3 regions of the Streptomyces sp. NPDC021096 genome follow, and region 1 is predicted to be linked to each of the others. Evidence: riboswitches for the same ligand, from Rfam matches in the RefSeq annotation. Region 1 holds a riboswitch; each other region holds the start of a gene.

What was found. A riboswitch is a leader RNA that binds a small molecule or an ion and turns the genes downstream of it on or off. The one in region 1 is predicted to bind cyclic di-AMP.
Region 2: another riboswitch for cyclic di-AMP. It lies ahead of AB0G59_RS06955 (transglycosylase family protein); the one in region 1 lies ahead of AB0G59_RS24255 (C40 family peptidase).
Region 3: another riboswitch for cyclic di-AMP. It lies ahead of AB0G59_RS12345 (peptidoglycan DD-metalloendopeptidase family protein); the one in region 1 lies ahead of AB0G59_RS24255 (C40 family peptidase).

Annotation. Positions count from the first base shown of each region.
Region 1 covers NZ_JBFADG010000024.1:35,998-45,297, reverse strand. The annotation lists gene AB0G59_RS24285 (hypothetical protein) at 1-688, shown strand, start outside; gene AB0G59_RS24280 (SDR family NAD(P)-dependent oxidoreductase) at 772-1,773, shown strand; gene AB0G59_RS24275 (sugar phosphate nucleotidyltransferase) at 1,833-2,546, shown strand; gene AB0G59_RS24270 (NAD-dependent epimerase/dehydratase family protein) at 2,556-3,473, shown strand; gene AB0G59_RS24265 (spherulation-specific family 4 protein) at 3,470-4,150, shown strand; gene AB0G59_RS24260 (endo alpha-1,4 polygalactosaminidase) at 4,117-5,004, shown strand; cyclic di-AMP (ydaO/yuaA leader) riboswitch at 5,250-5,403, shown strand; gene AB0G59_RS24255 (C40 family peptidase) at 5,407-5,880, shown strand; gene AB0G59_RS24250 (carboxylesterase family protein) at 5,964-7,469, shown strand; gene AB0G59_RS24245 (YchJ family protein) at 7,488-7,907, opposite strand; gene AB0G59_RS24240 (hypothetical protein) at 8,140-8,673, shown strand; gene AB0G59_RS24235 (alpha/beta hydrolase-fold protein) at 8,689-9,300, shown strand, end outside.
Region 2 covers NZ_JBFADG010000003.1:113,690-122,989, reverse strand. The annotation lists gene AB0G59_RS06975 (nucleoside triphosphate pyrophosphohydrolase) at 1-413, shown strand, start outside; gene AB0G59_RS06970 (DUF6479 family protein) at 478-912, shown strand; gene AB0G59_RS06965 (cytochrome P450) at 958-2,205, shown strand; gene AB0G59_RS06960 (transglycosylase family protein) at 2,371-3,336, shown strand; cyclic di-AMP (ydaO/yuaA leader) riboswitch at 3,631-3,780, shown strand; gene AB0G59_RS06955 (transglycosylase family protein) at 3,785-4,543, shown strand; gene eno (phosphopyruvate hydratase) at 4,770-6,050, shown strand; gene AB0G59_RS06945 (septum formation initiator family protein) at 6,142-6,612, shown strand; gene AB0G59_RS06940 (DUF501 domain-containing protein) at 6,658-7,197, shown strand; gene AB0G59_RS06935 (Ppx/GppA phosphatase family protein) at 7,194-8,165, shown strand; gene AB0G59_RS06930 (protein-L-isoaspartate(D-aspartate) O-methyltransferase) at 8,240-9,300, opposite strand, start outside.
Region 3 covers NZ_JBFADG010000006.1:159,421-168,720, forward strand. The annotation lists gene AB0G59_RS12320 (nucleotide pyrophosphatase/phosphodiesterase family protein) at 1-177, opposite strand, end outside; gene AB0G59_RS12325 (DUF5998 family protein) at 174-773, opposite strand; gene AB0G59_RS12330 (GNAT family N-acetyltransferase) at 831-3,629, opposite strand; gene AB0G59_RS12335 (HPr family phosphocarrier protein) at 3,791-4,072, shown strand; gene AB0G59_RS12340 (GntR family transcriptional regulator) at 4,203-4,922, opposite strand; gene AB0G59_RS12345 (peptidoglycan DD-metalloendopeptidase family protein) at 5,123-5,908, opposite strand; cyclic di-AMP (ydaO/yuaA leader) riboswitch at 5,920-6,074, opposite strand; gene AB0G59_RS12350 (pitrilysin family protein) at 6,318-7,694, opposite strand; gene AB0G59_RS12355 (pitrilysin family protein) at 7,724-9,070, opposite strand; gene AB0G59_RS12360 (DNA topoisomerase IV subunit A) at 9,294-9,300, shown strand, end outside.

The DNA.
Region 1 (9,300 bases):
GGGCGTCGCCCTGCTGCTCGCCTCGGTCGGGGGCGCCCTGTTCGCGGCCGGACATGAGATCACCCGCACCCGGCGCGAGGAGGACGCGCCGGCCGGGCCGCCGGCACCCTCCCCGCTCGCCTCGGTCCCCTTCGGACTGTTCGGCCTCGGCTGCGGAGCGCTGACCGCCCTCGCCACCCTCGGCGACACGGTCCTCCACCACGAGAGCGGCGCGAGCGGCCCCGCCGTCCTCGCCCTCACCCTCAGCATGGGCGCCGCCGAATGGCTGCTCTACCGCTGCCGGGGCCTGGCCCTCGCGGCGCTGACCGCCGCCACGACCACCACCGGACTGCTGCTCGGAGCCGTCCGGGTCCTCACCCTCTGCGCCGGCGGCTACCTCGCCGCCCTGACCGCCCTCACCCTCGCCGTCGGCGCCCTGTGGCCCGGCGCCGCCCCGCCCGACGCCGTGCACCTGGCCGCGCTGCTCGCGCTCGGAGCGGTGCTCTGGTCCGGGCTGCTGCTCCAGGCCTACGGCACCGCCTGGATCCCCGCCCTGCTCTGCCTGGGCGCCGCCGGAACCGAGACCGCCGCCCTCGCGCTGCGGATCTGGGCCCCGGCAACCGGTCAGCTCGTGATCTGTTCCGGTGCGGCGGCCGCCCTGCTGGCCGTCGCCACCGCCCTGCTCGGGCGGATCACCACGCACCGCTGACCGGCGCCGGCCGGGTTCCGGCCGGCACCACGTTCCGCCGCACCACGTCCCCGGCACCACCGTCCCTCATGGAGGAGACCCGCATGTCCGCACCGGCAACCGTCGCCGTCACCGGCGCCGAAGGCTTCATCGGCTCGCACCTCGTCCAGGCGCTCGTCGCCGACGGCCACCGCGTCCGCGCGATGGTGCAGTACAACTCCTTCTCGTCCTTCGGCTGGCTCGAGGACCTGCCCGCCGACGTGCTGGACCACGTCGAGGTGGTCCTCGGCGACGTCCGCGACCCCGGCTCCGTCACGGGCCTGGTCAAGGGCGCCGAGACCGTCTACCACCTGGCCGCGCTCATCGCCATCCCGTACTCCTACCGGGCCCCGCACAGCTACGTCGAGACCAACGTCACCGGCACCCTCAACGTCCTCGAGGCCGTACGCCACCTCGACGTCCCGCGCCTGGTCCACACCTCCACCAGCGAGACCTACGGCACCGCGCAGACCGTGCCCATCACCGAGGACCACCCCATCAACACCCAGTCCCCGTACGCCGCGTCCAAGGCGGGCGGCGACCGGCTCGCCGACAGCTACCACGCCAGCTTCGGCCTTCCCGTGGTCACCCTGCGCCCCTTCAACACCTTCGGCCCGCGCCAGTCCATGCGGGCCGTCATCCCCACCGTCATCGGCCAGGTCGCCGCCGGGGAACGCACCATCACCCTCGGCGACCTGCGCCCCACCCGTGACTTCAGCTATGTGGCGGACACCGTCGCCGCCTTCCGCGCCGTCGCCGCCGCGCCCGCCGCCGCCGTCCTCGGCCGCACCTTCAACTCCGGCACCGGCGAGGAGATATCCATCGGCGACCTGGTGACCCTCATCGGCAAGCTCATGGACACCGACCTCGACGTCCGCGAGGACCCGGCCCGCGTGCGGCCCGCCGCCTCCGAAGTGATGCGGCTGGTCTGCGACTCCTCCCGGCTGCGGGCCGCCACCGGCTGGAGCCCCGCCCACACCCTCGAAGAAGGCCTGCGCGAAGCCATCGCCTTCTTCCGCGACCCGGTCAACCTCGGCCGGTACAAGACCGGCCTCTACAACGTCTGACGCCCGCCCCGCGCACGGCCCGACGAGAGACCACCCATCGCGAGAGAGGAACGGCACCCATGCACGTAGTGATCCTGGCCGGAGGCAAGGGCGTCCGGCTGCGCCCGTACACCACCGCACTGCCCAAGCCCCTGGTGCCCATCGGCGACCAGCACGCCATCCTCGAGATCGTCATGCGCCAGCTGGCCGGCGCCGGATTCACCAGCTGCACCCTGGCCATCGGCCACCTCGGCCACATCATCCGGGCCTATGTGGGCGACGGCTCCCAGTGGGGCATCCACGTCGACTACACCTCCGAGGAGAGCCCGCTGGGCACCATGGGACCGCTGCTCACCATGACCGACCGGCTGCCCGAGCACTTCCTGGTCATGAACGGCGACATCCTCACCGACCTCGACTTCGGCGACGTCCTGCGCGACCACGTCGCCTCCCGGGCGCCGCTGACCATCGCCACCTACGCCCGCAAGGTCAACATCGACTTCGGCGTCCTGACCACCGACTCCGGCCGCGTCGTCGGCTTCGCCGAGAAGCCCAGCATGGACTACCGCGTCTCCATGGGCGTCTACGGAGTCTCCCGCTCCGCCCTCGCCCGCTACACCCCCGGCCTGCCGCTGGGCTTCGACGAACTGGTCCTGGACCTGCTCGGCGACGGCACCCCGCCCAACGCCTACGCCTTCGACGGCTACTGGCTCGACATCGGCCGCCCCGACGACTACGACCGGGCCAACGCCGAGTTCTCCGTCCACCGAGACCTGCTGATGAAGGGAGCGTGACGGCGCGTCATGCGCATTCTCGTCCTGGGCGCCACCGGCTTCCTGGGCCGGCACGCCGCCGAACGCCTGCGCGCCCTCCCGGGCGCGCGGGTGCTCGACGGCGGCCGGGCCCCCGGCTCCGCCCTGCCCGTCGACCTGGCCGGGGCGGACCCCGGCCACCTCGCGGCCGTGCTGCGCGAGGCCGCCCCCGACGCCGTCGTCAACTGCGCCGGCGCGGTCGGCGGCAGCGCGCTCGCGCTGACCGCCGTCAACGCCCGTGGCCCCGCCGCCCTGTGCGAAGCCCTGCACGCGGCCGCCCCCGACGCACGCCTGGTCCACCTGGGCTCGGCCGCGGAGTACGGCCCGTCCGACGGCCACCGGCCCGTCGCCGAGGCCGACCCGGCCCGCCCGCTCGGCCTCTACGGCGCGAGCAAGCTCGCCGGCACCCTCGCCGTCACCGGCTCCGGCCTCGACGCCGTCGTCCTGCGGGTGTTCAACCCCGTCGGCCCCGGCGCCCCCGCCGCCTCCCTGCCCGGCCGGCTCGCCCAGGAGCTGCACCGGGCCGGGCCCGACGACCGGGTACGCACCGGAGACCTCTCCGCCTACCGCGACTTCGTCGACGCGCGGGACGTGGCCGACGCCGTCGTACGCGCCGTGACGGCCCCCCGGCCGCTGCCCGGCGTCCTGAACGTCGCCGGCGGCACCGCCCGGCCCGTGCGGGACGTCGCCGAGGGGCTGCTGCGGGCCGCCGGCTTCGCCGGGGCGGCGGCGGACCGGATCGACGAGGGCGGCGACGGCTCGCCGCGCTCGGCCGCCGTGCCCTGGCAGCAGGCGGACATCACGGCCGCCGCCCGCGCCCTGGAGTGGGTGCCGCGCCACCGGCTGGAGGACTCCCTGGCCGACCTGTGGGCCGAGACCCGCGGCCGGCCCGCGGAGCCGGTGCGATGACACGCCCCGCACCGCCGGACGACGGACAGCGCCTGCTCGTACCGCTGTACGCGCACCCGGCCGCGCACCCACGGGAATGGGCCGCGCTGACGGCGGCCGCCCCCGGCCTGCACGCGGTCGTGCTCAACGTCGCCGACGGCCCCGGCAGCCGCCCCGACCCGCACTTCAGGGCCGCCGCCGGGCGGCTGCGCGGCGCGGGCGTGCGGCTGCTGGGCTACGTCGACACCGCCTACGGCCGGCGCCCGCCCCGCGCGGTGGTCGCCGACGTCCGCCGGCACCGCAGGTGGTACGACGTGGACGGGGTCTTCTTCGACCAGGCGGCCGAGGGCGCCGCACTGCTGCCGCGCTACCGGTGGCTGGTCATGACCGCCCGGGTGCTGGGCGCGCGCACCGCCGTCCTGAACCCGGGCACCCACCCCGACCCCGGCTACGCCTCCTTCGCCGACGTCCTCGTCACCTTCGAAGGCGCCTGGGAGGACTACCGGCGTGCCGGGGTGCCCGACTGGACGGCCGACCATCCGCCCGGGCGCTTCTGCCACCTCGTCTACGGCGTGCCCGAGGGAGCGCAGGCGCAGGTGGCCCGCACCGCGGGGGCGCGGGGCGCCGGCGTGCACTGCGCGGTGCCGGGGACCGGGGCCAACCCGTGGTGCAGCGCGCCGCTGCCGGTGGCCCGGTGACCGGCCGGCGCGCCCGCGCGGGCCTCTTCGGTGTCCTCCTGCTCGTCCTCGCGGCCTGTTCGAGCCCGTCGGAGGAGGGGGCGGAGCCGGGCGGGGAGAGCCCGGTGGACCGGATGACGGCGGCGCCGGACGGCAGCCCGCCGCCGGCCTCCCGGCGCTGGCAGCCGCGGCCGGGCACCCGCTGGCAGTGGCAGCTCGGCGGACAGGTCGACACCTCCGTGGACGTCCCCGTCTACGACATCGACGGTTTCGAGAACTCCGCCGAAACGGTGGCGCGATTGCACGCCCGGGGCCGCAAAGTGATCTGTTACATCAACGCCGGGGCCTGGGAGGACTTCCGGCCGGATCACGCGCGTTTTCCCAAAGCCCTGCTCGGCAGGAACAACAAGGGCTGGGACGGTGAGAAATGGCTGGACATCCGCCGTCTCGACGACTTGCGGCCCCTCATGGCCGCCCGCATCGACATGTGCCGGCAAAAGGGTTTCGACGCGGTGGAACCCGATCTGACCGAGGGGTTTCGCAATCGCACCGGATTCCCGCTCTCGGCCGCGGATCAGCTGGCGTTCAACCGGATGCTGGTGAAGCTGGCTCATGAGCGCGGGCTGGCCATCGGTTTGAAGAACGATCTCGAGCAGATCCCCGAGCTGGTACGGGACTTCGATTTCGCGGTCAACGAACAGTGCGCGCAGTACGGGGAGTGCGAGAAGCTCACGCCGTTCGTGAAGCAGAACAAAGCGGTCTTCCATGTCGAATACGACCTGTCGACGGGGGAGTTCTGCGGCACCGCGAAGCGGCTGGGGCTGAGCTCGATGAAGAAGAAGCTCGAGCTGGACGCCTGGCGGCAGCCGTGCTGACCGAGCAGTGCGGAGCCTGGGCTTCCGTGCTTCAAGTGCCCCTCGGGACACGGGTTTAGGCGCAGACGGCGGGTGGTGGAGGGGGCGCGGTTCCGCGTGTGACCCCGAAGTGAAGAAGTTCACAGATGACCGTTTCGGCGCCGAATTTGAGCGATTGATGGTGCAGGATCTTTCACCGAACACAAGATCCCGTCACCGAGGCGGGCGACCCGGGCGGACGCCGAGTCCTGCCGCCGCACCGGGTGCGGAATCGAATGATGAATCGGCAGGAGCGGGAGACCCAAGCGGTAACGGACCATGAAAGCGGTGGTCCTTGGGGTGAAGCCACATGCGTGGCCGGGCAACTTCGCAGCCCGAACCCGACAGGTCATCTTTCGTAGGCGGATGCCGAAGGGCTTTGGCATGTCTGCGTTTCCTCGCATACCTGCACTCGCTTCCCGGGCCGGCACCGCGTCGGCCCTCACCGCCGCCACGCTCGCGGCATCGGTGCTCATCCCCGGCCTCGCCACCGGCGCCCAGGCGGCGACCCCGGGCGAGCAGGCACTGAAGGTCGCGGCCTCCAAGAAGGGCTCGCCCTACCAGTACGGCGCCACGGGACCGAACCGGTTCGACTGCTCGGGCCTGACGCTCTACTCGTTCAAGAAGGTCGGCAAGAACCTCCCGCGCACCGCCCAGAGCCAGTACAACTCCACCCGGCACCTGTCCAGCGGCTCGCGTCAGGTCGGTGACCTCGTCTTCTTCCACTCCGGCAGCAACGTCTACCACGTGGGGATCTACGCGGGTAGCAACAAGATCTGGCACTCTCCCAAGCCCGGCGGCTCCGTCCGGCTGGAGAAGATCTGGACCAACAGCGTCTGGTACGGCCGCGTGAAGTAGCCGCTCAGCGTCGGCCCCCTTGTCCCGGGACGCCGGACGGGCCCAGAATCCAGCCCGTCCGGCGGTTTCGGGAAGGGGCGCGGATGGCCAGCGGCAGCGGCGTGGAGACGCACACGGTCCAGGGCGCGGTCCGGGGACGGACCGAGGAGCAACTCGCGGTCTTCCGCGGCATCCCCTACGCCCGGCCACCGGTGGGCGAGCTGCGCTTCGCCGCACCCCAGCCGCCCCCGGCCTGGGACGGGGTCAGGGAGGCCGTGGAGTTCGGGCCGCCGCCCCCGCAGTCCGGGCCCTTCCGTGCCCCCGGAGACATACCGGGCACCGACTGGCTCACCCTGAACGTCTGGACCCCGGACCCCGGCGGATCCGGGCTGCCGGTCCTGGTGTGGATCCCGGGCGGCGGCTACGTCTCCGGCGCCACGAACGACCCCCTGTACGACGCCGCGCACATAGCCCGGCACGGCCTGGTCGTGGTCACCGTCAACTACCGGGTGGGCGCCGAGGGCCTCGCCCAGCTCGCCGGCGCCCCCGCCAACCGCGCCCTGCTCGACCAGATCGCGGCCCTGGAATGGGTGCGGCAGAACATCGCCCGCTTCGGCGGCAACCCGGACCGGGTCACCCTCTGCGGACAGTCCGCCGGAGCGGGCTCCATCGCCACCCTGCTGGCGGCACCCCTGACCGCCGGCCTCTTCCGACGGGCCATCACCCAGTCCGTACCGGGCCTCTACGTCACCCCCGCCCTCGCGAAGGACGTCGCACAGACCTTCGCCGCCCGGCTCGGCGCCGCCCCCACCGCCGCCTCCCTCGCGGCGATCGCGCCGCAGCGCCTGGCCGAGGAGGTGGACGTACTGATGGCGGGCCTGCCCGCCCACGTGGACCGCTGGGGCCGGCTGGCCCGCTCGGGCGTCCCCTTCTGCCCCGTCGTGGACGGCGACCTGGTGCCGGACGTGCCCTGGCGGAGCCTGCGCGACGGCCGCGCGAGCGAGGTCGGCCTGCTGACCGGTCACACCCGCGACGAGTTCCGGCCGTTCCTGGTGCTGTCCGGCGGCCTGGAGAAGATCACCGAGGAGGACGCCACGACGGCGCTGCGGACCTTCGCCCCCGCACCCGACGGCGAGCGCGCCTACCGCGCCGCCCACCCGGGCGCCTCCGCTGCCGCTCTCTTCGACCTCGTCCACGCCGACGCGCTCTTCCGCGTCCCCTCCCTGCACCTGGCGGACGCCCACTCCGCCGGCGGCGGCACGGCCCACCTCTACGAACTGTGCTGGCCCGCGCCCGCGCTGGGCGGCGCGCTGGGCGCGGCCCACGGTCTCGACGCCCAGCTGCTCTTCGGCAACTACTCCGCCCCCGCCGCCCGGCTGCTGTTCGGCGAGGACCCGCCGCCCGCGGAGGCCCTCGCGCTCGCCGAGGACATCCGCCGCTCGTGGGCGTCGTTCGCCGCCCACGGCGACCCCGGCTGGCCGGCCTACCGGGTCACCGACGGGCGGCTCACCCGGCTCCTGGACGCCGAGGTGAGCACGGCCCCCTATCCCCATGACGCGTCCCGGCGGATCTGGGAAGGACACGGCGTCGAACCCTTCGACCTCCCCTGACCCGGAACGCGGACGCGGTCAGCCGACCGCGTCCAGATAGACCCACTCCCCGTCCTCGCGCACGAAGCGGCTCAGCTCGTGCTGGTCGTCCGCCTGCCCCCGCACCTCGTAGTGGGCGCGGAACTCCACCGTGCCCTCGCTGTGGAAGGCGCTGCCGCCCGTGGCGCCCAGGATCTCCAGCCCCGTCCACGTGATGGAGCGGTCGAAGTCCAGGCCGGGCGGCCGCGTCGAGGAGTGCCACGTCCGCAGCAGATAGGCGGCGTCGCCGACCACGAAGGCGCTGTAGCGCGAGCGCATCAGGCGCTCCGCCGTCGGCGCCGCGCCGCGGCCCTGGTGGAAGGGGCCGCAGCAGTCCCCGTACGGTGCGCCGAGCCCGCAGGGGCACGGTGAGGTGGCAGTGATCGCCGGCGCGCGGCGTGCGCTTGTTCTTCTGGACACCCCCCGATTCTCCCCGCTGCGCGGCCCGGCCCCGCACCCGGTGTGACGAACCCTTTCGGCTGCACGGCCGCCGGACGGCCGCCCTCCCTGTTCTTTCGGGTGAATTCCCAGGTCATCGCGGTTGCCTCACCGCCTGGCGACGGCCGGGAACGGTGCCGGGAGCGGTTGCGCGGCCCCTGGCGCCAGCGGACGGTGGTCGCGTCCGACAGGTGTTGTGAAGGGAGTTTCTCGCATGGGCAACAACCGGCTCCATTCCGCTGCCGTCGCCGTCGTGTGCGGCTCGCTCGCCCTGGGCGTCTGCGGCCCCGCTCTGGCCTCCGGCCGGGCGACGGACTCCATAGCCGTGGCGGAACCCGCGCCGGCCCCGGCCTCCGGCCGCTCCGATTCCATCGGCAGCCTGGGCGAGACCCTCTCCCTCGGATCGAGGTTCCTCAGGGAGGCCCGCTCCCGCACCCCGGACGTCGACTACCTCCGCGACCTGCGCCAGCGCCTGCAGGAATCGGCCGACCGCCTGCTCGTGGACGTCAGGGCCCGGGCGCACCGGCACGACGACGGAGCGTCCAACGACCCCGTCGCGGACGTCAAGGCGCAGCTGGACAAGCTCGTCAAGGACGTCACCGACCTGCTGGCCGCGGTCCTGGCCAAGGACGTCGCCAAGGTCACGGCCCTCCTCGCCCAGGTCCTCGCCGACCTGCAGGCCCTCCTGACGTCGGTGCCCAAGCTCGTGGGCGGCGCGGCCCCGCTGCCCGTACCCCTGCCGGTCTAGGCGGCCCCGGACACCGTGACGCCCGCCCGCCTCCCGCGGCCCGGCCCGCTCGCCCCGGCGGCATCCGCCCCGGACGAGCGGGCCGCGGGAGCGCTGGACTGGTCCCTGGTGCGCGGCTGGATCCCGCTCGTCCTGCTGGTCCTCGGCTGCTGCGCCCTGGCCGTGCTGCTCTTCTCCCGGCAACGCCGGTGGTGGACCCGCTGGGCGCCACTCGCCGTGCTCCTCGCCGCGCTGATCACCTGGCTGCTGCAGGTCGCCGTCGACGACTGGCTCGAACTCTTCCCCGACCCGCTGCCGACCGGCGTCGTCGTCTGGGCGGGCGTCGCCGTCCTCGGCCTGTGCCTGGCGGCGTTCCGGATACCGCTGCTGCGCCCGCGCCACTGGGCCGGTGCGGTCCTCGCCGCGCTGTGCGCCGTGCTGCTGGGCGCCTCGCAGATCAACCGCCACTTCGACCAGTACCCGACGGCCCGTACGGCCCTCAATGCCTGGCTGCAGAAGACCACCAGCCTCGGCGACGCCACCGGCCGCACCGAACCGGTCCTGCACGTGCCGCAGGGCAAGGCCGTCTCCGAGGTGTGGCGGCCACCGGCCGGCCTGCCGGCGCACGGCACGCTCTCCCGCTCCGAC
Region 2 (9,300 bases), on a different contig from region 1:
ACGACGCGGACGAGCCGTTCTCCGTCGACGATGTGGCGGGCACCATCGTCGACAAGCTCATCCACCGCCACCCGCACGTCTTCGGCGAGGAGAGCGCGCGGACGCCGGAGGACGTCAGGGAGCACTGGCTGCGCACCAAGGCCGCCGAGAAGGGCCGCGACTCCGTCACCGAGGGCGTCCCGCTGGGGCAGCCGGCCCTCGCGCTCGCCGCGAAGCTCGCCTCCCGGGCCCGTACCGAGGGCCTGGACGTGGCCCTGCCGGTGGGGGAGGGCGTCGGCTACGAGCTGCTGGCCCTGGCCGTGCGGGCCGAGGCGGCCGGCACCGAGCCGGAGACGGCGCTGCGGGCGGCCGCCCGCACCTACCGGGACGCGATCCTCGCCGCGGAGAGGGCGCGGGGGGAGCAAGGGGAGTAAGGGGCCGCCACCCGTTCGGCCCACGCGCGGTCTTGACACGGCGCGCGGCGGGTACCCGACATCCATGCGCACTGAGCACATGGACCTCGCACTGCCGCACTGGGTCGGCGGCATCGCCCCCTTCATCGTGGGGCTGTGCGTCTGCGCCCTGCTGATCCTGGCCTTCGTGTACGGGCAGCGCTGGCGCGACAGGGAGCCGCCGCCCCCGGCCCAGCCGCAGCGCCGCCAGGGCTCCTGGCAGACGCGGCAGGAGCACGACCGGGGTCCGGCCTCGCCCGACCATGGCCCCGGGCACAACGACGACGAGGAGAGCTCGGTCGGCTACGTCGTCGAGCACCGGGAGTCGGACCAGCTGCAGACCGAGGCCAACGGCGAGCGTGTGCTGCCGCACGAGATCAACAACCCCGGCAGCCACCCCGAGGAGCGCTCGGAGGACCGCAAGAAGTGGGACCCGGGCAGCAGCGGGGCCTTCGGCAGCGGCGGCGGCGGGCACCACTAGCGGGGCCGCGGGTAGCGTCGGGGCGTGCACGACACGAACGACCGTATGCCCACGCCCCCCGCCCCGCCGCTGTTCACCTGGGAATTCGCGGCCGACCCCTACCCGGCGTACGCCTGGCTGCGCGAGCACGCCCCCGTGCACCGCACCGCCCTGCCCAGCGGTGTCGAGGCCTGGCTGGTCACCCGGTACGCCGACGCCCGGCAGGCGCTCGCCGACCAGCGGCTGTCGAAGAACCCCGTGCACCACTCCGAGAGCGCCCACGGCAAGGGCAAGGTCGGCATCCCCGGCGAGCGCAGCGCCAATTTGATGACGCATCTGCTCAACATCGATCCGCCGGACCACACCCGGCTGCGCCGACTGGTCTCCAAGGCGTTCACCCCGCGCCGGGTCGCGGAGTTCGCGCCCCGCGTGCAGGAGCTGACGGATCAGCTCATCGACGCCTTCGCGGAGAGAGGGGAGGCGGACCTCATCCACGAGTTCGCCTTCCCCCTCCCCATCTATGCCATCTGCGACCTGCTCGGGGTGCCGCGCGAGGACCAGGACGACTTCCGGGACTGGGCGGGAATGATGATCCGCCACGGCGGCGGGCCGCGCGGCGGAGTGGCCCGCTCGGTGAAGAAGATGCGGGGCTATCTCACGGAGCTGATCCACCGTAAGCGGGAGGATCTCGGCGAAGACCTCATCTCCGGACTGATCAGGGCGAGTGACCACGGTGAGCACCTCACCGAGGACGAGGCCGCGGCCATGGCCTTCATTCTGCTTTTTGCTGGTTTTGAAACAACTGTGAACCTGATCGGTAACGGAACCTACGCCCTTCTGCGCAATCCCGGGCAGCGCGAGCGCCTCCAGCGCGCCCTGCGCGAGGGCGACGAGAGCCTGCTGGCCACCGGCGTGGAGGAACTGCTGCGCTACGACGGTCCCGTGGAGCTGGCGACCTGGCGGTTCGCCACGCAGGACCTGCCCCTGGGCGGGCAGCGCATCGCCGAGGGCGACCCCGTGCTCGTCGTCCTCGCCGCCGCGGACCGCGACCCCGAGCGGTTCGCCGACCCCGACACCCTTGACCTGGCCCGGCGCGACAACCAGCACCTGGGCTACGGACACGGCATCCACTACTGCCTGGGGGCGCCCCTGGCGCGCCTGGAGGGGCAGGTGGCGCTGGCGACGCTGCTGCGCCGGATGCCCGATCTGCGCCTGGGTGCGGAGCCGGAGGATCTGCGCTGGCGCGGGGGTCTGATCATGCGTGGATTGCGCACTTTGCCCGTCGAGTTCACCCCGGCGCCGCCCGCCGACTGACGCCCTATCAGGCGACGTGACCTTCGCGTGACCTCGGATACACCGGCTTGTGACGACCCGGACCCGTCGCTATGTTCGACGACCACATCAGCCGCCACACGAGAGGGCCACCCCATGCGCTTCGGGAACGGAAGACATCGCCGCCCCCGTCAGATACCCGCCATCGTGCTCGCGGCGGGGGTGACGGGGGCGGGCATCGCGATGCCGCTGATGGCGGCGACCGCGGCGACGGCCGCGGACACGGGCACCTGGGACAAGGTCGCCCAATGCGAGAGCGGCAAGCTGTGGAGCGCCAACACCGGCAACGGATTCTTCGGCGGCCTGCAGCTCACCCAGCAGATGTGGGAGCAGAACGGCGGCATCTCCTACGCGCCGCGCCCGGACCTGGCCAGCAGGTCGCAGCAGATAGCCGTCGCCGAACGGATCCTGGCCGCCGAGGGCCCGGACGCCTGGCGCAGTTGCGCCGTCAAGTCGGGTCTGTCGAAGGACGCTCCGGCGCCCGAGGTGAACCCCGGCCGCATCATCGAGACCCCCGAGCCCGAGGCCACCGGCAAGCCGGCGCCCGAGCGCTCCGCTCCCGCCACGCCGGAGCACAAGACCCCCGCCGACCGCGCGCCCGGCACCAACGAGCCCGCGCCCGACGCGTCCAAGACGCCCGGCAAGCCCACTCCGTCGGACCCCGCCGCGAGCCCGTCCGCGGACCCCTCCACACCTGCGGGCCAGACCCCCGGACAGCCGGACGGCAAGCACCGCAAGGACCCCTCGGCCGAACCCTCCACCGGTCCGGCCGCCCCCTCCGCCACACCCTCGGGCACGCCCACCGACGCCGCGCCCACCGCCCCGCGCACGCCGGGCGACGACGCGAGTGCGGAGCCGGGTACGGGCAAGCACCGCAGCGAGCCGCCGCGTTCGGGCGAGCCGCAGCGCCCCTCGCGCGACGGCGGTGACGCCCGGACGGGCGTACCGGGTGCGACGGACTACACCGTGCAGCCCGGTGACAACCTGTCAGCCATCGCACAGGACCACTCGGTCAACGGTGGTTGGCAGACGATCTATCAGAAGAACGAAAAAGTTGTCGGAACCGATCCGGATCTCATCAAGCCTGGTCAGCGGCTCGATATCCGTCCGTAGCCGGGGGGTTCGGGGCGAATGTCCGTTCCAGTCGAAAGTGAGACATGGGTCTCGTTGGCTTTGGGCTGGACGGAGCTCGTCCGTTCTTCTCAAACCCCCTCTCACCTGCGGAAACAGGAGGTTCCTGTGGGTAACTTCCAGCAACTGTGGCTGAAAAGTGGGGTTTGAACCCGTCGGCCCGCTGTGTTTAACGTCGTCACCGCTCGCCACCGCGAGCACCACGGTCGCTACGCCGAATCCTGCCGGCGGCCGGGGGAGTCGTCGCGCAAGCGCCGTTGGCAGGAGCGGGGGAACCAAGGTAAGGCGCCGGACCGGTCCGACGGCCTCACGGCCGGGGGAGCGGGACGGCTTGGGGTGAAGCCCGGAGCGCAGCCGCGCACCGGGCCGGGCAAACTCACAGCCCGAACCCGACAGCTCACCTCGTAGGCGTCGGTGAGGAAACCGACTTATGTCCAAGGGCAAGCACCGTCGTCCGTCCAAGGCCGTCCGCATCGTCACGCTCGCCGGCGTCGCCGGCGTCGCAGTGGCCGCCCCGCTGATGGTCGCGACCTCCGCCAACGCCGCCTCCGTTTCGACCTGGGACAAGGTCGCCCAGTGCGAGTCCAGCGGCAACTGGGCCATCAACACCGGCAACGGCTACTACGGCGGCCTGCAGTTCTCGCAGTCCTCCTGGAAGGCCGCCGGCGGCACCCAGTACGCCGCGCGCGCCGACCTGGCCACCAAGGCCCAGCAGATCGCCACCGCCGAGCGTCTCCTCGCCATGCAGGGCCCGGGTGCCTGGGGCTGCGCCGGCGCCGGCGGCCTGACCGCCGGTGGCGCGAAGGCCGACGTCGACACCTCCGGCTCCGGCTCCGTGGTGAAGAAGAAGTCCACGAAGTCCTCCTCCTCCGCCGCGGGCGAGACCTCCACCAAGAGCCGCGCCGACCGCGCCGAGCGCCCCTCCGCGCCCAAGCACGCCAAGCCGCAGGCGGAGACCGCCGAGGAGGCCCCGGCCGCCCCGAAGCAGACCGCGCCGAAGCACGCCGCCCCCGCCAAGCCGGTCAAGCAGGGTGACGGCGAGTACGAGGTCAAGGAAGGCGACACCCTCGGCTCCATCGCCGACGCCAAGAAGGTCGACGGCGGCTGGCAGAAGCTCTACGACCGCAACAAGGACATCATCGACAACGCGGACCTGATCTTCCCGGGTCAGAAGCTGCATCTCAGCTGATCACCGGCTGAGCGCCGCGCTCATCCGCGGGACCGCCCCGCTCCGATGCGACTTCCCCCCGAGCCGCATCGGAGCGGGGCTCCGCCGTTTTCCCCGCCCATTCATCCGGTGATCTCGGCTTTTGTGCCATTTTTCGGTCCGGTGGCAGGTCCAAGGGCCGGTGCAGCCTCCGGGGCCCGTTAGGCTCGTGCTGCAGAACTCCAGACACATCACGAAGGAGACCCTCGTGCCGTCCATCGACGTCGTCGTAGCTCGCGAGATCCTCGACTCGCGAGGCAACCCCACGGTCGAGGTCGAGGTCGGCCTCGACGACGGCTCCACGGGCCGTGCCGCCGTGCCGTCCGGCGCCTCCACCGGTGCCTTCGAGGCCATCGAGCTGCGCGACGGTGACCCGAACCGCTACCTGGGCAAGGGCGTCGAGAAGGCGGTTCTCGCCGTCATCGAGCAGATCGGCCCGGAGCTCGTCGGCTACGACGCCACCGAGCAGCGCCTGATCGACCAGGCGATGTTCGACCTGGACGCCACCGACAACAAGGGCTCGCTCGGCGCCAACGCCATCCTGGGCGTCTCCCTGGCCGTCGCGCACGCCGCCTCCGAGGCGTCCGACCTGCCGCTGTTCCGCTACCTCGGCGGCCCGAACGCGCACCTGCTGCCCGTTCCGATGATGAACATCCTCAACGGCGGCTCGCACGCCGACTCCAACGTGGACATCCAGGAGTTCATGATCGCGCCGATCGGCGCGGAGTCCTTCTCCGAGGCCCTGCGCTGGGGCACCGAGGTCTACCACACCCTCAAGAAGGTGCTGAAGGGCCGCGGCCTGTCCACCGGCCTCGGCGACGAGGGCGGCTTCGCCCCGAACCTCGGCTCCAACCGCGAGGCCCTCGACCTCATCCTCGAGGCCATCAAGGAGGCCGGCTACACCCCCGGCCAGGACATCGCGCTGGCGCTCGACGTCGCCGCCTCCGAGTTCTACAAGGACGGCGTCTACACCTTCGAGGGCAAGGACCGCTCCGCCGCCGAGATGACGGAGTACTACGCCGAGCTCGTCGAGGCGTACCCGCTGGTCTCCATCGAGGACCCGCTGTTCGAGGACGACTGGGCCGGCTGGAACACCATCACCGAGAAGCTCGGCGACAAGGTCCAGCTCGTCGGTGACGACCTGTTCGTCACCAACCCCGAGCGCCTGGCCCGCGGCATCGAGGAGAACTCCGCGAACGCCCTGCTGGTCAAGGTCAACCAGATCGGCTCGCTGACCGAGACCCTGGACGCCGTCGAGCTGGCCCAGCGCAACGGCTTCAAGTGCATGATGTCCCACCGCTCCGGCGAGACCGAGGACGTCACCATCGCCGACCTGGCCGTCGCCACCAACTGCGGCCAGATCAAGACCGGCGCCCCGGCCCGCTCCGAGCGCGTCGCCAAGTACAACCAGCTGCTGCGCATCGAGGAGATCCTCGACGACGCCGCGGTGTACGCCGGCCGCAGCGCGTTCCCGCGCTTCAAGGGCTGACCTTCTCGCCAGTCTCCGTACGTCCCCGGCCGCGGTCCCGTACCGTGTCCGGGGACGTACGTTCGTGGCGGACTCTTCCAGGGGAGGCGACGTGGGCGCGGACCGGTTCTCCACCGCGACCAGGCTCAAGGCGCTGGGCACGGCCCTCGTGCAGGGGCCGACCGCGGCCCGGATCTACCGCGCCGGGCCCCCGCGGCGCAGCCGGCTCACCGGCCGGGCGGCGCTGCTCGCCCTCGTCGTCTGCTCCCTCGTCGTCGCCCTCGCCTACCCCATGCGCCAGTGGGTCACCCAGCGTTCGGACATCGCCGAGCAGCGGCACCGCACCGAGCAGGCGCGGGAGCAGGTCAAGCGGCTGCGCGACGAGAAGGCCCGGCTCGAGGACCCGGCGTACGTGGAGCAGCAGGCGCGCGAGCACCTGCACTTCGTACGGCCCGGCGAGACCGGCTACACCGTGGCGGACGGCAGCGGCGGCACCCGCCAGCGCCGCAACGAAGGCGCCGCCGACCGCCCCTGGTACAGCAACCTCTTCGACGGCGTGGACACCTCCGACGGCCACCGCTGACCCTGCACATTCTTTCGACAAGACCGAGCGAGCACGAGCGAGCACATGGACACCCCTCCTCCGAAGACCGAGCCCACCGAGCCGACCGACGCCGACATCGCCGCGTTCAAGGAGCAGCTGGGGCGCCCGCCGCGCGGGCTGCGCGCCATCGCGCACCGCTGCCCCTGCGGTCAGCCCGACGTCGTCGAGACGGCCCCCCGGCTGCCGGACGGCACGCCGTTCCCGACGACGTACTACCTGACCTGCCCGCGTGCCGCCTCCGCGATCGGCACCCTCGAGGGCTCGGGCCTGATGAAGGAGATGCAGGACCGGCTGGCGACCGACCCGGAGCTGGCCGCCGCCTACCGGGCCGCGCACGAGGACTACCTCGCGCGCCGCGACGCGATCGAGGTGCTGGAGGGCTTCCCGAGCGCCGGCGGCATGCCGGACCGGGTCAAGTGCCTGCACGTGCTGGTCGGGCACTCGCTGGTGGCCGGCCCCGGCGTGAACCCCTTCGGTGACGAGGCGCTGGCGCTGCTGCCGGAGTGGTGGGCCAAGGGCCCGTGCGTGAGCCCGTGCGGCGAGTCGGGCGAGGGGTGCGCATGACGCGCGTCGCCGCCATCGACTGCGGGACGAACTCGATCCGGCTGCTCGTCGCGGACGCCGACCCCGCCACCGGTGAACTCAAGGAGCTCGACCGGCGGATGACGATCGTCCGGCTCGGCCAGGGCGTGGACCGCACGGGCCGCCTGGCGCCGGAGGCGCTGGAGCGCACGTTCGCCGCGTGCTGCGAGTACGCCGAGGTCATCGAGGCGCACGGCGCCCAGCGGGTGCGCTTCGTGGCCACGTCCGCCTCGCGGGACGCGGAGAACCGCGAGGACTTCGTGCGCGGCGTCGTGGAGATCCTGGGCGTGGAGCCCGAGGTGATCAGCGGTGACCAGGAGGCGGAGTTCTCCTTCACCGGCGCCACCAGGGAGCTCGCCGGGCGCGCCGACCTGGCCACCCCGTTCCTGGTCGTGGACATCGGCGGCGGCTCGACCGAGTTCGTGGTCGGCGAGGAGCACGTGCGGGCCGCGCGCAGCGTGGACGTGGGCTGCGTACGGATGACGGAACGTCATCTGGTCGTGGACGGCGAGGTCACCGACCCGCCCTCGGCCGCCCAGATCGAGGCGATACGGGCCGACGTCGAGGCGGCGCTGGACCTCGCAGAGCAGAGCGTGCCGCTGACCGAGGCCCGTACGCTCGTCGGCCTGGCCGGCTCGGTCACCACGGTCGCCGCGATCGCGCTGGGGCTGCGGGAGTACGACTCCGCCGCCATCCACCACTCGCGCGTCTCCCTGGAGCGGGTCCGGGAGATCACCCACGAGCTGATCGGCTCCACCCACGAGCAGCGGGCGGCGATCTCCGTGATGCACCCGGGCCGCGTCGATGTCATCGCCGCGGGGGCGCTCGTGCTGCTGTGCGTGATGGAGCGGACCGGCGCCCACGAGGTCGTCGTCAGCGAGCACGACATCCTGGACGGCATCGCTTTCAAAACAGCAGAACAGGCCGAGGCCGAGAAAAAGCGGCCCTGACCTGCGCTGATTCGTAGGCCGTAAACGTGAATGGCCCCGGCCCGCTGTACGCGGACCGGGGCCACCTCGTTGCTTCACACCGGCCAGGAGTCGCCCGGCATGTCGAGCCACGCCTCTTGCCCGTCCGGCGTCACGGTGAGCCCGAACCGGTCATGCGTCGGCTTGCCCTCCTTCTGCCACCACCGAAAGGCCGCTTCCACCTCGTCCCACAGCCGGCGCGGGCCCGCCTGCCAAACGCGGGCTTCTTCCCCTTCGCGGAACATCACGCAGGCCCAGGAGCGGTCACCCAGCCCGTAGAACCACACGGGGCGCGCGCCGTCGCGTGCGTCGGCCACAGCCTGAACGCAGTTCCGCACCCGGAGGCCCAGAGCGAAGGGGAGGGCGGTGTACCGCCCGGTGACGAACTCGGACTCGGTAATAGCCGTGGTGGAGGTGTCCGCATCGTCGAACGTGCCCGCCGGAACGTACTCCGCGTGCGGTCGCCGGGGCGAACGCTGGGCCCGGATCTTCATGAACTCCACCGGGCGGGTGAAACGGCCGAGTGCGATTCCGCCGTCCGCCCGCAGCCGGACCACGGCGTCCGCGTTGCTGTAGTGCGTGCCCCATGGGGCGACGATGAGCCCACCCTTACGGATCTGTGGCAGCCACACCCCTGGGGACTCCCGGAGCCCCACAGTGGCGAGGATGCGGTCGTACGGCCCGTGGTCCGCGTAGCCCTCGAACCCATCGCCGACGACCACGTCCGGGTACAGCCCGGCCGCACACAGTCGCTCGCGGGCCCGCATGGATACTGTGCGGTCGATCTCGATCGTGGTGACGCGTCCGCGCCCGCGTGAGCCCACACAGCGGTGGTACAGGGCCCCGGCGGTCTCACCCGTACCGGTAGCCACGTCCAGCACGTTCATGCCCTCTTCCGCGCCCAGATCCTGAAACAGCCCGTAGTTCACGGACGGCGCGGACGACGAGCTTGTCGACACGCGCCCCGGCGCGGTGCCGGAGTGCTCGCCGTCGTCCCACTGGGTCACGATGGGTTGGTTACTGTCCACGGCTGCGTACCAGCCGTCGGGGTCGGCGGTCCGGTCCACGGCGACGCTCGTACCGGATTCCATGTCCCACGGCCAGACCAGATCGGGCA
Region 3 (9,300 bases), on a different contig from region 1:
CGCCAGCTCCATGCCCGAGCCGAGCCCGGGCACGCCCATGCCCGCCGCGACCGTGGGCAGCAGGTCGGCGAGCGAGCCGGTGCCGTAGCGGGGCAGCGGGGCGGAGCGGGGGTCGAGCGGGGCCGGATCGTGCCAGGCGGAGCCTGCGGCCGTGGGGCCCGGGGGGTATCCGGTCATCGGCGGGCGGTCGCCGCCGTGGCCGCGGTCGCCTCGGAGAGCGCCTGCGCGAAGGCGAGGGCCTGGCGCACGGTGTCCGGGCCGTCGCCGGCCTCGCTGACGCGCAGGCTCAGGTCGTCGGCCGTGGAGGAGCCGGTGTAGCCGTGGTCGGCGTCGCAGTTGGGGTCGCCGCAGGCGGCGGGCTCCAGGTCGATGCGGGAGACGGCGCCCCAGCCGATGGTCAGGACGACCTCGCGGGGCAGGGTGCCCGGGGTGTACGCCTCGGGGTTGGCGACGACGCGGCTGAGCACCACCGAGGAGATCCGGTCGAGCTTGACGGACTCGGTGGAGGTGGTGGCGTACGGGGACGGCGACGTGCCGTCGGCGGCCTGCTCGTCGGTGTGGCTGACGATGAATCGGGTGCCCGTCAGGACGAGGACGGTCACATGGCGGCGCACCTCGTTGGCGTCGAACGTCGTCTCCTGGTGGACCAGGTACGACACGACCGGCTCCCCGCCCACGGCGGCCTCCACCGCCTCGGCCACGAGGGCCGGGTAGTAGCCGCTGCGCTCGATCGCTGCGCGCAGCCCCTGGGTCGTCGTACCGGTCTTCGCCATATGCCCATCCTACGGGGCGTACGGGGCCCTCCTGCCGCCGATCCCCGGCCGGGGCGCTCAGTACGGGGGCAGGCTGCGCGGGCCGAGGTCGGTGCGGGCCGGCGGCGGGGCGAGCCGTATGGACGCGCCGAGGACGTGCACGCCGTGCTGGGCGACGATCACCGGCTCGAGGTCGGCGCCCACGACCTCGGGATGATCGTCGACCAGCCGGGACACCCGCAGCAGCAGCTCCTCCAGGGCGGGGGTGTCGACCGGCGAGGAGCCGCGCCAGCCGAACAGCAGGGGCGCGGTGCGGATCGAACGGATCAGCTCGGCGGCGTCCCGGTCGGTGGCCGGTACGAGGCGGTGGGCGGTGTCGCCGAGCAGCAGGGACGGGGCGCCGGCCAGCCCGAAGGACAGCACGGCCCCGGCGGCCGGGTCGATGGTGGCCCGGACGACCGTGTCGACGCCGCGGGGGGCCATCGACTGCACGACGAGCCGGGTCTCCTCGGGCTTGCCGAGGAGGTCGGTCAACTCGGCGTAGGCGCGGCGCAGTTCCCTCTCGCCGCCGAGGTCCAGGCGGACTCCGCCGAGGTCGGCGCGGTGGCGCAGGTGCGGTGCGGTGGGCTTGAGCGCGACGGGGAAGCCCAGCCGGTCCGCGGCCCGTACGGCGCTGTCGGGGTCGGCCGCGGGCAGGGCGGGCAGCACGGCGATGCCGTAGCGGGCGAGGAGGCGCTGGGTGTCGGCGGCGGAGAGGGTCACGGCCCGGGGGGCGGTCGCGCCGTGCGCCTCGAGCAGCACGTCGATGTCGGCGGCGGCGCCGGCCTCGTCGATGTCGTCGTACTCGGGCACCCGTCCGGGGGCGGCGGCCTGCCGCCGCCACTGGGCGTAGCGCACCGCCTCGGCGAGCGGGCGGACGGCCCGCTCGGCGGCCGGGTAGGCGGGGATGCGGACCGCGGGGGCGGGGGGCCTGTCCTCCGGTGCGGCGGAGTCCGTGGGCTCCGGCGCCGGGGGCCGGTGGGGCGGCGGGGCGGCGAGGACCTCGGCGAGGCCGGGGATCTCCAGGTGGACCACGGCCACCGGCTTGGCGGCCGGTGCGCCGGCGACCGCCGCGCGCAGGGCGTCGGCGAGCTCGGCTGCCGAGGCGTCGCCGACCCAGGGGATGGCGGTGACGACGACGGCGTCGCAGGCCCGGTCGGCCAAGGCCTCGGCCAGGGCGGCGCGGAAGTCCTCCGGGGCGGCGGCGGTGGTCAGGTCGCGCGGCATCAGCGGATGCAGTCCGTCCGTGAGGCAGGCGTCGTAGGTGAGGAGGGCGAGGGACTCGGAGTTGCCCAGGATGGCGACGCGGGGACCGGCGGGCAGCGGCTGGGAGGCGAGGAGCAGGCCCGCGTCGGCGAGCTCGGTGACCGTGTCGACCCGGATGACCCCGGCCTGCCGCAGCAGGCCGGAGACGGTGGCGTCGGGGATGCGCGGGGCGGGGACGGTGTGCCCGGCCGGCGCCGCGGAGCCGTGGCGGGCGCCCTTGACCACGACGAGCGGCTTGCGGGCCGCCGTGCGCCTGGCCAGGCGGGCGAACTTGCGCGGATTGCCGATCGACTCCAGGTACATCAGGGCGACGTCGGTGTCCGGGTCGTCGTGCCAGTACTGCAGGAAGTCGTTGCCGGAGACGTCGGCGCGGTTGCCGGCGGAGACGAACGTGGAGATGCCGACCAGGCCGGCCGCGCGCCGGTGGAGCCCGCCGAGCAGGGCGATGCCGATCGCGCCGGACTGGCTGAAGAGCCCGACCCGGCCGGCGGCCGGCAGCTCGGGCGAGAGGGAGGCGTTGAGCCGGACGCCGGGGGCGGTGTTGATCAGGCCCAGGGCGTTGGGACCGATGACGCGCATGCCGTAGGAGCGGGCCTGGCGGACCAGCTCGCGCTGTCGCTCGCGGCCCTCGGCCCCGCTCTCGGCGTATCCGGCGGACAGCACGACGAGGCCCTGGACGCCGTGTTCGCCGCAGTCGGCGACGACGTCGGGGACGTGCTCGGCGGGCACGGCGATGACGGCGAGGTCCACGGGGTCCTCGATGGAGAGGACGGAGCGGTGGGCGGGGACGCCCTCGGGCTCCAGGACGGACGGCTCGCCGGGGAAGGCCTTGTTGACGGCGTATGTGCGGCCGGTGAAGCCGCCGGCCAGGACGTTGCGCAGGACGGTGCGGCCGATGCCGCCGGGGGTGCGGCCGGTGCCGATGACGGCGAGGGAGCGGGGGGCGAGCAGCCGCTGGACCGAGCGGGCCTCGGCGAGCCGCTCGCGGGCGCGCTGGACGGCGAGGGACTCGGCGGTGGGCTCCAGGTCGAACTCCAGGCGGACGACGCCGTCCTCGAAGCTGCGCTTCTGGGTGTAGCCCGCGTCCGTGAAGACTTTGATCATCTTGGTGTTGGCGGGCAGCACCTCGGCGGCGAAGCGCCGGATGGAGCGCTCGCGCGCGACGGCGGCGATGTGCTCCAGCAGGGCGGAGGCGACGCCCCGGCCCTGGTGGGCGTCCTGGACGAGGAAGGCGACCTCGGCCTCGTCGGCGGGGCCGGAGGCGGGCATGCCGTGGCCGTCGATGCGGTCGTAGCGGACGGTGGCGATGAACTCGCCGCCGACGGTCGCGGCCAGGCCCACGCGGTCGACGTAGTCGTGGTGGGTGAAGCGGTGCACGTCCCGGTCGGAGAGGCGGGGGTAGGGGGCGAAGAAGCGGTAGTACTTGGACTCGTCCGAGACCTGTTCGTAGAAGCTGACCAGGCGCTGGGCGTCGTCGGGCGTGATGGGCCGGATCTGGGCGGTGCCCCCGTCGCGCAGCACCACATCGGCTTCCCAGTGGGCCGGGTACGCATGCTCGGACGGCGTCTGCATGGGGCCAGCGTAAGGCCGCCCGCCGACAGCCGGTGGTGGCGTGCGGCCCATGGCCGCGGGCCGGACGGCCCTACCCGGACCCGAGCGGGCGCGCGCAGGGGCACCGCGCGCCCCGTGCGACAATGGTCTAGACAACCAATATCGACTTGAAGGGCAACACCATGGTTGAGCGCCGCGTAAACGTCGGCTGGGCCGAGGGCCTGCACGCCCGGCCCGCGTCGATCTTCGTCCGTGCGGCGACGGCCGCGGGCGTCCCCGTGACGATCGCCAAGGCCGACGGCAGCCCGGTCAACGCCGCGTCCATGCTCGCCGTGCTGGGCCTGGGCGCCCAGGGTGGCGAGGAGATCGTCCTCGCCACCGAGGCGGACGGTGCCGAGGCCGCGCTCGACCGTCTGGCCAAGCTGGTCGCCGAGGGTCTCGAGGAGCTCCCCGAGACCGTCTGATCCACCGGGCCCGCGTCGATTGACGCGGGCCGCTACGGGGCCGCGGCGGCCGACTCGGGGCAGCCGCAGCCCCGTTGTCGTAACCGCCGTGAATTCCCGGCCGCTATTCCCGGCGAATAGCGGCTCATTGTTAAGAACGTGCGCCCGCCGTGTTTACGGATTGTTTCGGGCCCGGCACCCGGTCCGCTTCCGCGGGCCGCCACTGCCGGAATTTCCCGGGCGAACGGCCGGCCCGGGCCACGGCCAGGGTCCGCGCCCGCTCGGCGTCCCCGCGGGCCACGGCGTCCACCAGCGCCCCGCACGCCTGCCAGCTCTCCAGCGGCCTGACGGGCGGCTCGGCCGCGTACACCCAGGCGATCTTGCGCCGCAGCTGGGTGAGCAGCGCCGCGAGGCTGGGGCTGCCGGACGCCTGGGCGAGGGTCTCGTCGAACCAGTCGCCCAGCGGGCGCAATTCGCTGGTCCGGCCCGTACGCGCGCGCTCCTGGCCGAGGCGTACGAGCCCCCGCAGGACCTTCAGATGGGCCTCGGTGCGCCGCTGGGCGGCCCGGGCGGCGCCCAGCGGCTCCAGCAGGGCACGGACGTCGAGCAGATCGGCGGCCTCGCGCTCGGTGGGCTCGGCGACACAGGCGCCGGCGTGCCGCCGGGTGGTCACGAAGCCCTCGGAGGCCAGGGTGCGCAGCGCTTCGCGCACCGGCACCCGGGAGACGCCGTAACGGCGGGCCAGGAGTTCCTCGACGAGCCTACTGCCGGGAGGAAAGGCGCCGGAGACGATGTCGTCGCGGATCGCCGTGCACACGGCGTGCGCGGAAATGCCGCCCCTCCGGTGCACGCCCTCGTCATCGCCGTTCACGTACGGCCCCGCATGGGTGTACCTCCGACTTATGACTTAACCCCCGTGAATCACGGCCGATTGACGCCCGTTCAGCGACTCTATTGCAATCGGGTGGGATTTCCGATGGGTGGGCCGGTTCATGGATATCTTTTGGCCAAACACGAAGGCCCCGGCCAGGGGCCGGGGCCTTGCGTGAAGAACGGTGCCGCGATGCGGTCCTACAGGCTGACGCCATGGGCGCTCATGTAGGCGATCGGGTCGATGTCGGAGCCGTAGGTGGCACCCGTGCGGGCCTCGAAGTGCAGGTGCGGGCCCGTGACGTTGCCGGTGGCACCGGAGAGGCCGATCTGCTGGCCCGGGGTGACCGTCTGGCCGACGGAGACGTCGAGGGACGACAGGTGGGCGTACTGGGTGTACGTGCCGTCGTTGTGCTTGATGACGACGTTGTTGCCGTACGCGCCGCCCCAGCCGGCCTCGACGATGGTGCCGGCGGCGACCGCGTGGACCGAGGTGCCGGTCTCGGCGTGGATGTCGATGCCGGTGTGGCTGCCGGAGGACCACAGGCCGCTGGAGGCCTTGTAGGAGGTGGAGACGTAGGAGCTGTCGATCGGGCTCACGTAGGTGCCCAGACGCTTGCGCTCCTCGTCGCGGGCGGCGCGCTCCTTGGCGGCGCGCTCCTCCTCGATCTTGCGCTTGGCCTCTTCGGCGCGCTGCTTGGCCTCGGCGGCCTTCTGCTTGGCCGTGGCCTCGGCCTGGAGGCGGATGGCGGCCTCGTCGGCGGCGCTGCGCTGGGTCTCGGCCTGGGCGTCGACGTTGCCGGCCATGACGTCACCCATGACGATGGCCTGCGTCAGGCCGGTGTCCTCGGTGCGGTGGCCGTCGTCGGTGGAGGCGAAGGCCGGGGCGGCGACGCCGGCGACCACGCCTGCGGCGGTGAGGGTGGCTATGCCCGCCACATTGGCGCTGACGCGCACGGCACGACTCGGACGACGGTGCTTACCCATGCCTGGGCGATCCTTTCCTTCCTTCTCGCCTACCGGGTTAGCTGACGGGTTCGGAGCAGGAAGGTCTCCTACGGCTCCCTCGTGAAAGGGACCCGATTCACCCCAGGGACGTTTGGGTCCCCGGCTCCCCTTGGCTGGTGCCTCGGGAACTCGGCGATGGCTGCCCGGGACCGCGGTTGCGGCTCCGATCTGACGGACTGCCGCCCTGACGCTAATCCGCGTCGGATTCGAACGGCAAACAGAACGGCGCTTTTATGACCTACGCCACACGACCAACGTGCAACCACTGCATGAAATTGGACATAAGGGAGGCGCGTGTGCCTCTTCGGGCTCACGCGCCTCTCTTGTCCGCTCATATCCGGCACGGGGCACGGGAATACGGCGGCTGAACCTCCGTCAGGCAGGTCCGTCAGGCGGGGATGACGGTCACCTCGCCGATGCCGAGCGCCTTGACCGGCTCGGCGATCTCGGCCGCGTCGCCGACGAGGACGGTGACCATGCGGTCGACGGGGAACGCGCTGACAACGGCCGCGGTGGCCTCCACCGTGCCGGTCTCCGCGAGGCGTTCGTAGAGCCCCGCCTGGAAGTCGTCCGGGAGGTACTGCTCGACCTGGTCGGCGAGGGTGGCCGCGACGGCCGCCGCCGTCTCGTACTTCAGCGGTGCGACGCCGACCAGATTCTGCACGGCGACGTCGCGCTCGGCCTCGGTCAGGCCCTCGGCGGCCAGCGTCCGCAGCACCGCCCACAGGTCCGCCAGCGCCGGGCCGGTGTTGGGGGTGTCCACGGAGCCGCTGATGGCGAGCATGCCCGTGCCCGCGGCGCCCTGGGACGGGGGCACCGAGCGCAGCACCTGGCCGAAGGCGCGGACGCCGTAGGTGTAGCCCTTCTCCTCGCGCAGGACGCGGTCCAGGCGGGAGGTGAGGGTGCCGCCGAGGCAGTACGTGCCGAGCACCTGGGCGGGCCAGACGCGGTCGTGCCGGTCGGATCCGGCGCGGCCGATGAGCAGCTGGGTCTGGACGGCGCCGGGGCGGTCCACGATCACGACGCGGCCGGTGTCGTCCGCGGTGACCGCGGGGACGGGCCGGGGCTCGGCGCTCGATCCGGTCCAGGCGCCGAGGGACTCGGTGAGGGCCTGGTCGAGGTCGACGCCGGTGAAGTCGCCGACGATGACGGCCGTCGCCGTGGCGGGGCGGACGTGGTCCTCGTAGAAGGCGCGCACGGCGGCGGCGTCGATGCGCTTGACGGTCTCCTCGCCGCCCTGGCGGGGGCGGGAGAGCCGGGAGGTGGCCGGGAAGAGCTCGGCGGACAGCGCCATGGCGGCCCGGCGGGCGGGGTTGGCCAGCTCGTGCGGGATCTCGTCCAGCCGGTTGTTCACGAGGCGCTCGACCTCGTTCTCCGGGAAGGCCGGGGCGCGCAGGGCGTCGGCGAGCAGGCCGAGGGCCTTGGCCAGCCGGGAGGCCGGGACCTCCAGGGAGATGCGCACGGCGGGGTGGTCGGCGTGCGCGTCGAGGGTGGCGCCGCAGCGCTCGAGCTCGGCGGTGAAGTCCTCGGCGCTGAGCTTGTCGGTGCCCTCGGAGAAGGCGCGCGCCATGATCGTGGCCACCCCGTCCAGGCCCTCGGGCTCGGCCTCCAGGGGCGCGTCCAGGCTGATCTCGACGGCCACGACCTGCTGGCCGGGGCGGTGGCAGCGCAGCACGGTCAGGCCGTTGGGCAGCCGGTCGCGGTCGGGGGCCGGGAACGCCCAGGGGGTGGCCTGCCCGGGCTCGGGCTGCGGGTGGAATTCCATCGTCGCGGTGGTGCTGGATGCGGCGTCGCTCACCGGTCCGTCTCCTCTTCGTTCTGGTCGGCGTCGCCGTCGGACTGGGGTGAGGTCGGCTCGTACACCAGCACGGCCCGGTTGGCGGGGTGCAGGCGGGCCTTGGCGACGGCCTGCACCTCCTCGGGGGTGACCTCCAGGACGCGCTGCACGGCACTCAGGGCGAGCTGCGGGTCGCCGAACAGGACGGCGAAGCGGCACAGTTCGTCGGCCCGGCCGCTGACGGTGGCGAGCCGGTCCAGCCACTCGCGCTCCAGCTGGGCCTGGGCGCGCTCCATCTCCTGCGGGGTCGGCCCGTCGACGGCGAAGCGGGCCAGCTCCTCGTCGACGGCGGCCTCGATCGCGGACACCTCGACGCCGCCGGACGCCTTGACGTCCAGCCAGCCGAGGGAGGGGGCGCCGGCCAGGCGCAGCAGGCCGAAGCCGGCGGCGACGGCCGAGCGGTCGTGGCGGACCAGACGGTTGTGCAGGCGGGAGGACTCGCCGCCGCCGAGGATGGTCAGGGCGAGGTCGGCGGCGTCGGCCTCACGGGTGCCGTCGTGCGGGAGGCGGTAGGCGGCCATCAGCGCACGGGAGGGCACCTCCTCGCGCAGGACCTGGCGCAGCTCCTCGCCGATGGTGTCGGGCAGGGAGCCGTCGCGCGGGGGCTGCTTGCCGTCGTGGGAGGGGATGGAGCCGAAGTACTTCTCGATCCAGGCGAGCGTCTGCTCGGGGTCGATGTCGCCGACGACCGAGAGCACGGCGTTGCCGGGCGCGTAGTACGTGCGGAAGAAGGCGCGCGCGTCCTCCAGGGAGGCGGCGTCCAGGTCGGCCATCGAGCCGATCGGGGTGTGGTGGTACGGGTGGCCGTCGGGGTAGGCCATGGCCGTCAGCTTCTCGAAGGCCGTGCCGTAGGGCACATTGTCGTACCGCTGGCGGCGCTCGTTCTTGACGACGTCGCGCTGGTTCTCCATGGACTCGTCGTCGAGCGCGGTGAGCAGCGAGCCCATCCGGTCGGCTTCCAGCCACAGGGCCAGCTCCACCTGGTGGGCCGGCATGGTCTCGAAGTAATTGGTGCGCTCGAAGCTGGTGGTGCCGTTGAGCGAACCGCCGGCGCCCTGCACCAGCTCGAAGTGGCCGTTGCCCTTGACCTGCGCCGAGCCCTGGAACATCAGGTGCTCGAAGAGGTGGGCGAGGCCCGTGCGGCCCTTGACCTCGTGGCGCGAGCCGACGTCGTACCAGAGGCAGACGGCCGCGACAGGGGTCAGATGGTCCTCGGAGAGCACGACCCGGAGGCCATTGGCCAGGCGGTGCTCGGTCGCTGTCAGGCCGCCGGAACCGGCCTGTTGCGTGGCCGTGTGACCCATGGGCATGTACGTCCCTTCGATCTCTTGAGATCTCGCGGTGCCTCGCGACGACTCGCGTGATGAACAGTGCTGTCACTGTATGCAAGCGCGCTGACATCTGGCGAAGTTCCCGGGCCCTCGTAACCCGTACCGGACGGGTCGCGGTCGGGGTTGTCAGTGGCGCGGTCCACAATGGTCGGCGTCAGACCCGCCTCGGCAATCGATCGAAGGAGCAGCAGCCGCGATGGCCC